Regions from separate parts of the Mesorhizobium sp. M0139 genome, predicted to be linked through region 1. Evidence: predicted binding sites of a transcription regulator. Region 1 holds the regulator's gene; the other holds the start of a gene.
What was found. Region 1 encodes LexA, which represses DNA repair genes until DNA is damaged. Its sites were predicted from a motif close to TGTTCNNNNTGTGTTCNG; they were not measured.
Positions count from the first base shown of each region.

Region 2: a site for LexA is predicted at 2,383-2,400, ahead of NKJ58_RS24985 (YifB family Mg chelatase-like AAA ATPase). Genes of this name have one in related genera too.

Region 1 covers NZ_JAMYTN010000002.1:14,640-19,274, reverse strand. The annotation lists gene NKJ58_RS02525 (ComEC/Rec2 family competence protein) at 1-1,695, shown strand, start outside; gene lexA (transcriptional repressor LexA) at 1,689-2,471, opposite strand; gene NKJ58_RS02515 (GntR family transcriptional regulator) at 2,677-3,441, opposite strand; gene kynU (kynureninase) at 3,609-4,635, shown strand, end outside.
Region 2 covers NZ_JAMYTN010000016.1:56,491-61,125, forward strand. The annotation lists gene NKJ58_RS24980 (malate synthase G) at 1-550, shown strand, start outside; gene NKJ58_RS24985 (YifB family Mg chelatase-like AAA ATPase) at 756-2,288, opposite strand; gene NKJ58_RS24990 (glycosyltransferase) at 2,539-3,603, opposite strand; gene NKJ58_RS24995 (glycosyltransferase family 2 protein) at 3,788-4,635, shown strand, end outside.

The sequences.
Region 1 (4,635 bases):
GACAGCTATTTCACCGGTATCGGCGGCAGCGGCTTCTTTCTCGGCAATCCGAAAACCATTGCTACGCAGGGACCGCCGCCGCTGACCGCGCGGCTCTCCTCGGCAATCGAGAACGCGCGCGAAAACATTGCCGACCATATCAGGGGCAAAATCGGCGGCGCCGAAGGCGAGATTGCCGCGGCGTTGATTGTCGGGGTGCGCGCCGGCATCCCGGACGAGGTCAACGAAGCGATGCGGCGCACCGGCATCTACCACATCATCTCCATCTCCGGCCTGCACATGGCGCTGGTTGCCGGCACCATCATGGCGTTGCTGCGTGGCGCCTTTGCGCTGTTTCCCGATTTCTCTTCGCGCCGCCCAGTCAAGAAATATGCAGCAGTGGCAGCACTCGTCTCCATCGCCGCCTATCTCGTCATTTCAGGCGTCGTGGTTGCCGCCGAGCGCAGCTTCATCATGCTGGCGGTCATGCTTGTCGCCGTGCTGTTTGATCGCGCCGCACTCACCATGCGCAATCTGGCGATCTCCGCCATTGCCGTCATCCTGGTGTCGCCGCACGAGGTGGTCGGTCCCAGCTTCCACATGTCGTTTGCCGCCACCGCCGCCCTTGTCGGCGCCTATGCCGGCTGGGCCGATTACCGCGCCGACAAGGTGAGAACGCCGCCGGCAAAGCGCTCCTTCGTCGGCTTCCTGTCGCGAAAATTCGCGCTGGCCATGGGCGGCCTCGCCATGACCTCGATCATCGCCGGCAGTGCAACCTTGCTGTTCGCCATCTGGCATTTTCAGCGTGTGTCGCCGCTCAGCCTGATCGCCAATCTGGCCGTGATGCCGATTGTTTCGTTGATCGTCATGCCTTTTGCCGTGCTCAGCGCACTGGCGATGCCGTTCGGCGCCGACGGGCCGTTCCTCTATGTGATGGGCAAGGGTCTGATGGCGATGATCGCTATATCGGCCTGGATTTCCGAGCGCTCGCCGGTCGACGCCGTCGGGCTGATCTCCATCCGCTCGGTGCTGTTGGTGGCGGTCGCCCTCGTCATCGCCACCATGGCCACCACCTGGCTCAGGTTGGCGGCCGTGCCTTTCGCGCTGGCCGGCCTGTTGACGGTGCCGCAGGTGCTTACGCCCGACGTGCTCATATCCGAGGATGCGCATCTGGTGGCCATGCCGATCGGTGGCGGCGAACTCGCCCTCAACCGCGAACGCTCCAACGAATTCACCACGGACAATTGGAAACGGGCGCTGCGGGCCGAAACCATTATCCCACCTGAGATTTTCGAGTCAACAGATACGCGGTTCGATCTCGATCCGCTCGATCTGCCGCCCGGCTCGCCCTTCTATTGCACCGGCGATCTCTGTATCGCCCGGCACCCTTCCGGAGCCATTGTAGCGCTTGCGAAAGACCGCAAGACGGCGCGGCCGGCCTGTGCCTTCGCGAGCCTGATCGTCATCGATGACGCCACCGCCTACAATCCGTGCCGCGACCCGCTGGTGCTGGTCGTGACGAAGAAACAGCTGGCCCGCGACGGCAGCGCCGCCGTCTTCTTCGATCCGCAATCGGCAGCTGCAGCGCCAACCATCCGCTTCGCCGTCGACAAGCCGTATCGCCCCTGGCACGAGCAACGCCGCTTCTCCCGCGAAGCGCGCGGCCTGCCGCCTTACAACCAGCGTGAAAAGTACAAACCCAAGCCGGCTCAGTAGCGCCGGATCAATCCGACAAGCTTGCCCTGCACCTTCACCCTGTCCGGTCCAAAAATGCGGGTCTCGTAGGCCGGGTTGGCGGCTTCCAGGGCGATCGAGGCGCCCTTGCGGCGGAAGCGTTTCAGGGTCGCTTCCTCATCGTCGACCAACGCCACCACGATCTCGCCGGGGCTGGCTGTGTCGGCATTGCGGATGATGACCGTGTCGCCATCGAAAATGCCGGCCTCGATCATCGAATCGCCCTTGACCTCGAGCGCGTAGTGTTCGCCGCCCATGATCATATCGGGCGGCACCGAGATCGAATGGGTCTGATGCTGGATGGCGTCGATCGGCACGCCGGCGGCGATGCGTCCCATAACCGGGATTGAAATCGCGGAAACGGCATCGTCATTGCCGGCCGACATCGAACGCGACGGCGAGCCCGGCTTGATCTGGCGGCCGAGACCGCCTTGGCCCAACGCGCCTTGTCCTTGGCCGCCTTGCCCTTGGCCGGTTTGACCAAGACTGCCCTGAATGACGCTCGGCGAAAACTTCCTCGCCGCATTGAGGCCTGGTGCGATCGAGTCGGGCAGCCGCAGCACTTCCAGCGCGCGCGCCCGGTTCGGCAGCCGGCGAATGAAACCGCGCTCCTCAAGCGCTGTGATCAGTCGGTGGATGCCGGACTTGGAGGCGAGGTCGAGCGCTTCCTTCATCTCGTCGAAGGACGGCGGGATTCCGCTCTCCTTCAGGCGTTCATGGATGAACATCAGAAGCTCATGTTGTTTGCGCGTCAGCATCGCGGCCCCCAAGGGTTCTGAAACCAGAATCAGAAAAAACAAACCCAGAACAAACACTATCTGTTCCAGTTGTGTTCCGCAACCTTTTAAAGTTTAATGAATGTGTTGACGTTTTGTTCAGCGTAACGTTCGGCGCTGCGAGCGCCGCCTGCGCCCAGTTGCCAGCAACGGGGTGAAACGAAGACAAAGTGCCCTGCGTCGTCGGCTACGATCGCCGCTTCCTTTTCGGACGGGGCTGCGCAGCATCCGCGCCGGGTTCGCTCTGGGCATAGACCTGCAGCGTGTAGCCGATGTGAGCGGTCATCAGAGTTTTCGCACGTTCGACGTCGCGATCGAGGGCCGCTTCCATCAGGGCGGTATGGTGTTCGATCGCCACGGCGTCGCGCAGGGCCGCCACGGCCTTCCGGTGGCCATCCGTGCGGCCGGCGGCGGCGCGCAGCGTCGGGGCCAGACCCAGAAAGCGGTGATGGCGATGCAATTGGTCGGAAATCGTCGCATTGAAGCGCAGCAGCCAGCTGGATGTCGCGGCACTGAGCAGCGCCGCATGGAAGGCATCGTGTTTTTCGTACCACGCGTCGACCGCATCATCCGATGGATCGTCGAGAACAGACCCGCACCGTGAGAGACGATAGTGGGCGGCAACGACCGCGTCTTCCCACTCACGGTCGCCCTCCTCGATCGATTCCACCAGCAGGGGCAGTTCGACCACCAGCCGCGCACGCGCCAAATCCTCGAGCTCCGCCCGAGAGACGGGAGCGACCGCAAACCCGCGGTTGCTGATGGCGGTCACAAGCCGTTCCGCCTCCAGCCGCGACAGCGCCTCGCGCAACGGCGTCCAGCCGATGCCGTAGGTGTTGCGCAGCGTGCTCAGCTTCAACGGCGCGGCAGGCGCCAGCCGGGTCGCAAGAATATCGCGCCTGAGCAGGCGATAGGCCGCTTCCGTCTTCGAGGTCTGCTCGTCATCCAGCATCGTGATCCATCAGACATAAACGCTCGGCGGATCATTATATATCAAAGCCTTTCAATGGGTGAATTATATATAATGTTTGACAGTTCAAGGGCGACCACTCAAGATCGCCGGCATGTTTGGGCGGCAGGCTCCGCCGCGCGCGTTTGTCCATGGAGGGGCGCCGGATCATGAGCACGACACCCGATCTCGCTACAATCGAAGCAATGGATGCCGCCGATCCGCTGCGCTCCATGCGCGAACGCTTTGTCTTGCCGCAAGGCGTGATTTATCTCGACGGCAATTCCCTGGGCGCCGCGTCAGCGGTCGTCTTCAGCGAACTGCAGCAGGCCGCCACGCAGGAATGGGCGCACGATCTCATTCGCGCCTGGAACACCGCCGGCTGGTTCAACATGCCGGTGGAACTCGGAGATCAGCTCGGGCGACTGATCGGCGCGGCTGATGGGCAGACGGTGGTCTGCGACACAACCTCGATCAACATCTACAAGCTGCTGCACGCAGCGCTCGGCATGCGGCCGGATCGGTCGGTCATCGTTGCCGAGGGCGACAGTTTCCCGACCGACCTCTACATGGCCGAAGGCGTCGCCTCGACCCGGCCGGGAACGCGGCTGCGGCTGGAGGGCGTCGACGCGGCCGCAATCGAGGAGCTGATCGACGACAGCGTTGCCGTCATCCTGGTCAACCACGTCAACTACAAATCCGGCCAGTTGCGCGACATGGCGGCGCTGACGCGCAAGGCACATGACGCCGGCGCGCTGATCATCTGGGATCTCTGCCACACGGCCGGCGCCTTGCCGGTCGAACTTGACCGTGCCAATGCCGATTTCGCCGTCGGCTGCACCTACAAATACCTCAATGGCGGCCCGGGCTCGCCAGCCTTCATCTACGCGGCCGAGCGCCACCATGACGATGCCCACCAGCCGCTCAGCGGCTGGTGGGGCCATGCGCGGCCCTTTGCCTTCGAGCAGGGCTTTGCCGTCGGCAGCGGCATTCGCCGCTTCCTGTGCGGAACGCAGCCGGTGCTGTCGATGCGGGCGCTCAAGGGCGCGCTCGATATCTGGAACGACGTCGATATGGCGGCGGTGCGCAGAAAAAGCATCGCGCTGACCGACCTGTTTATCCAGCTCGTCGAAGCCAGATGCGGCGCCTACGGGCTTGAACTGGAAAGTCCTCGCGACGGCAGCCAGCGCGGCAGCC
Region 2 (4,635 bases), on a different contig from region 1:
GGCGGCGACGTTGCACGCCACGCACTATCACAAGGTCGATGTCCATGCCGTCCAGGCGGCGCTCAAGAGCCGGCCGAAGGCGAAGCTCGATGATATATTGTCGGTGCCGGTGGCGGTGCGGCCGAACTGGACCCCCGACGAGATCCAGCGCGAGCTCGACAACAATGCGCAAGGCATTCTGGGCTATGTCGTGCGCTGGATCGACCAGGGCGTCGGCTGCTCGAAAGTGCCCGACATCAACGATGTCGGCCTGATGGAAGACCGCGCCACGCTGCGCATCTCCTCGCAACACATCGCCAACTGGCTGCACCACAAGGTTTGCTCCGAAATTCAGGTGATGGATTCGCTGCGGCGCATGGCGGCGATCGTCGACCTCCAAAATGTCGGCGACCCGCTCTACCGCCCGATGGCCGCCGATTTCGACAATTCCATCGCCTTCCAGGCCGCCTGCGACCTGGTGTTCAAGGGCCGCGAGCAGCCGAACGGCTATACGGAGCCGGTGCTGCACGCGCGGAGGCTGGAGCTGAAGGCGAAAGAGCGGGCGAATTAGCGCCTGCATTTCCCTCCCCCTTGAGGGGAGGGTGGCCCGAAGGGCCGGGTGGGGTCCTGCGTGAAGTGCGGCGACTCCCTTCGGACGACACTACAAGCAATGTCATTGCAGAGGCCCTTTCTCGGCTCGGCTCCAAAAAGATCGACCATTCTTCGGCGACCCCCACCCTGCCGCTTCGGGGCCACCTTCCCCTCAAGGAGGAGCGTTACGCCGCCTGCGCCACCCGCTCCGACATCATGCGGTAGGAAATCGCCTCGGCCAGGTGAATGCGGCCGACGGTTTCGCTGGCGTCGAGGTCGGCCAGTGTGCGCGCCACTTTAAGCACGCGGTGATAGGCGCGCGCAGAAAAGCCGAGTTTCTCGCTGGCGTCTTTCAGCAGCGACAGGCCGGCTGCGTCCGGCGCGGCGATGTCCTCGATGACAGAAGGCGAGCAATGGGCGTTGGTGGTGGCGCTGGTGACGCCCAGCCGCTCGAAACGTTCGCGCTGGATGGTGCGGGCGCGCGCCACGCGCTGGGCGACGGCTGCACTTTTCTCCGCCCGGTCGGGCCGGATCAGGTCGGCGGCCGAGACCGCCGGCACTTCGATCCTGAGATCGATGCGGTCGAGCAGCGGGCCGGAGATGCGCGCCTGGTAGTCGGTGCGGCAGCGCTCGCCGCGCAGGCAGCGATAGCCGGGCTCGCCGGCCATGCCGCAACGGCACGGGTTCATCGCCGCCACCAGCTGGATGCGCGCTGGATAGGTGACGCGGTGGTTGGCGCGCGCGATCATGCAGTCGCCGGTCTCCAGCGGCTGGCGCAGCGCATCCAAGGTCTGCGGCGTGAATTCGGGAAACTCGTCGAGGAACAGGACGCCGTTATGGGCAAGCGATACTTCGCCCGGCCGCGCCCTGATGCCGCCGCCGACCATTGCCGCCATCGAAGCCGAATGGTGCGGTGCGCGGAACGGCCGCCGGTCGGTGAGCTTGCCTTCGCCGAGCTCGCCGGCCACCGAGGCGATCATCGAGACTTCAAGAAGTTCCTTGGGCGCCAGTGGTGGCAGAATTGAAGGCAGCCTCTGCGCCAGCATCGATTTTCCCGAGCCGGGAGGCCCGACCATCAACAGATTGTGGCCGCCGGCCGCCGCCACTTCCAGCGCCCGCTTGGCGCTTTCCTGGCCCTTGATGTCGGAAAGGTCGGGCAGGTCGCGCGCCGAGACATGGATGCCGGGCTCGGGCCGCGACAGCACCTGCGTGCCGCGAAAATGATTGGCGATGGCAATCAGGCTGCGCGGCGCCAATATGTCGAAATCCTTGCCCGCCCAGGCCGCTTCCGGCCCGCAGCCGAACGGGCAGATCAGGCCTTTTCCCTCGGCATTGGCGCCGATCGCCGCCGGCAGCGCACCGGCGACCGTGGCAATGGTGCCGTCGAGCGACAATTCTCCGAGCACGACATAGGAGGCCAGCATGTCGCCCGGAATGGCGCCGAGTGCAGCCATCAGGCCGAGCGCGATCGGCAGATCGTAATGGCTGCCTTCCTTGGGAAGATCGGCAGGCGCCAGGTTGACCGTCACCTTCTTCGACGGCATCGACAGCCCCGACGCATGCAGTGCCGCCTGCACGCGCTCGCGGCTTTCGGCCACCGCCTTGTCGGCCAGCCCGACGATCTGCATGCCGACCTTGCCCGGCGCGATCATCACCTGGACATCGACCGGCACGGCCTCGATGCCCTGGAAAGCTACCGTGCGAACCCGCGCCACCATCTTGCTCTGCCCCCGGATACCGGCTCGCCTCGGCCTTGTGGTTCAGACCGCGAGCGACGTCAGGACAAGACAACCATAGATTTTAGGCCAAGGCAAGAACATTACAGGAACATGCATTCGTGGTGGTTGCAGCGCGCTGTGCCGGTTGCAAAAACGGAAGATGGTTAAGCAAAATGGAACGGCTGCTCCGCCTCCTCGACCGCGTTTAACAAGGGCGACTAGGCCCTTCGGCAATCTGAGGGTGTTGCTTCTAAGCGGTGATGAAGGCATCGACCGAACCTGAAAGCGATCGATCGATCGCGACCTGTGGTGGAAGCCACTCCATGACAGGATATCTGAAAGGCCAAGGCAGGGCGATCCGGCGCGAAGAGCCGCTCTCCAGAAAAATCTCGTTTACAAGGTCTATGAACCGCCCGCGGTCTCGTTCGATTCGTTTCAAAGTTTGCGAACGAATGTAATCCCGGGGAATTCGTCGCTCCTTCAGCGCTAAGACAGCCTCCGCGATGGATCGAGGATCGGGTGGAACTGTAAGCGAATAGTCATCATCCAGATAAAGGTCTCGGCCGCCATGGTTCGGCGTCGTGACCACTGGAAGCCCCGCGAGAAGATATTCCGTGCTTGCGAACATTGGTCCTTCCAGGTGAGAGAGACAGATTCCCACGGCTGCACGATTTAGATGCGTGTTCACCTGAGCCGGTGCCAATCGGACAGGCTTGCCGGTGCCGTCAAACTCGTTGATAAAGACGTGATGCGGCGCGAGCTCCCTATGCCGATTTATTCGCGCTCTTTCCGACTCCGTCGTGGAGGATCCGCTTGAATCTCGATAGAAGACAAATGCGCAACGCTGGATGCCAAGCGACAAGTCATGGCGCTTCCACGGAGCCAGCTGCGCATTGTAGATTGCATCAAATTCTACAGGGACGTCATCGAGAGGCCTGAATATGTGTTCGGAGGTTGTTGACGTCTTGTTGTGCAGGACGGCGGCCTCGCCGGACTGGTTCAACAGATCAGCCTCTGCCTGAGTGTTGGATAGGAAGATTAGCGAGTGACGGGGGTTCTTGAGTCTATGCAGAACGGCATAGGTCCGGATGGTTTTGACGCTAGCACTGTTTTCGATGGACCAGGTTGGCGAGATGAGAAACCAGGCGCGGTGGCTGCGTGGACGGAAAGGCATATGACTTGCTAATCCGAGCGGCGTACCGGACATTCCCGAATAGGATATGAACGGATCGTCCGACAGCAAACTGGCCTGAAGAGCAGGTTGCGACTTCGCGGAAGGGTGCCCTTTTCTGAGGTTGTGGCCATGACGCAGCATGGCTCTGACAATCTCGAATTTGGTAGGAGGGCGATACCCGTGCTGTAGGGTCAACATGCGGCAATTGCGATCTTGAGTGCGGAGAAAAACTCGCTTCGATAGAGAGAAATTTGGCAAAGAAACACCGCCATCTGATCGACGGAATATCTCAGGCGATCAAATCTGGTGTACGGAGAAGCGCCTCTTGAAAGAAAACATCGTCCCAAGCGGAGCTGGTTCTCACATCGCGCTACCAACCGTATCCGTTTGCGTAGGCTGTTTCAATCAAGAGGCATTCATCGACACTGCGATCCGATCCGTAGCGGCGCAGACATACACTGCGTTCGAATGCGTGGTGGTCGATGATTTTTCGACCGACGGTTCCCGCCGAAGGATTGAAGAGTGTCTGTCCCAGCTTGGCGACAGTCGTTTCCGCTTTCTGCCCCGACTGCAAAATGGCGGGCAGTTGACAGCAATGATGACCGGGCTTGACGCGACAGCCGGGCCCCTGATCTCCTTTCTTGACGGTGACGATGCTTGGCATCCTAACTTCATAGAATGCCATGTGAGAGCGCATCTCAGCCAAACCCGTATCGCGGCAATGTCGAGCTCCGATGAGGTGGTGATAGATACGGGCGGCAACCTGCTTGCGGGCGGTCATCCCGTATTCCACCTGAACGACCCGCGATCGATGCCGAAAATGAGCGGCTACCTGCATGTCGACACCGAAGCTGACCCGACATTATTATTTATTGATCGGGGTACCGTGGGTTGGTTTTGGTCAACCACATCGGGGATGATGTTTCGTCGAGCTCCGCTTGAAATCATGCGTCCATCCGATCCGGACGAAATAAGGATATGTGCCGATGGTTATATGGCTCGTGCCGCCCATATGATCGGCGGAACCGTGAGGATTGGGCGGGCTCTTGGCAGTTATCGGCTTCACGGCGGCAATGGCTGGGCGGACGGGCGCATCCTGGGTACCGGAGTTGGCCTCGGCAGGATGTCGCCTGATACTGAAATAGCGATACGGCGGGCACTGGCCAATCGTTG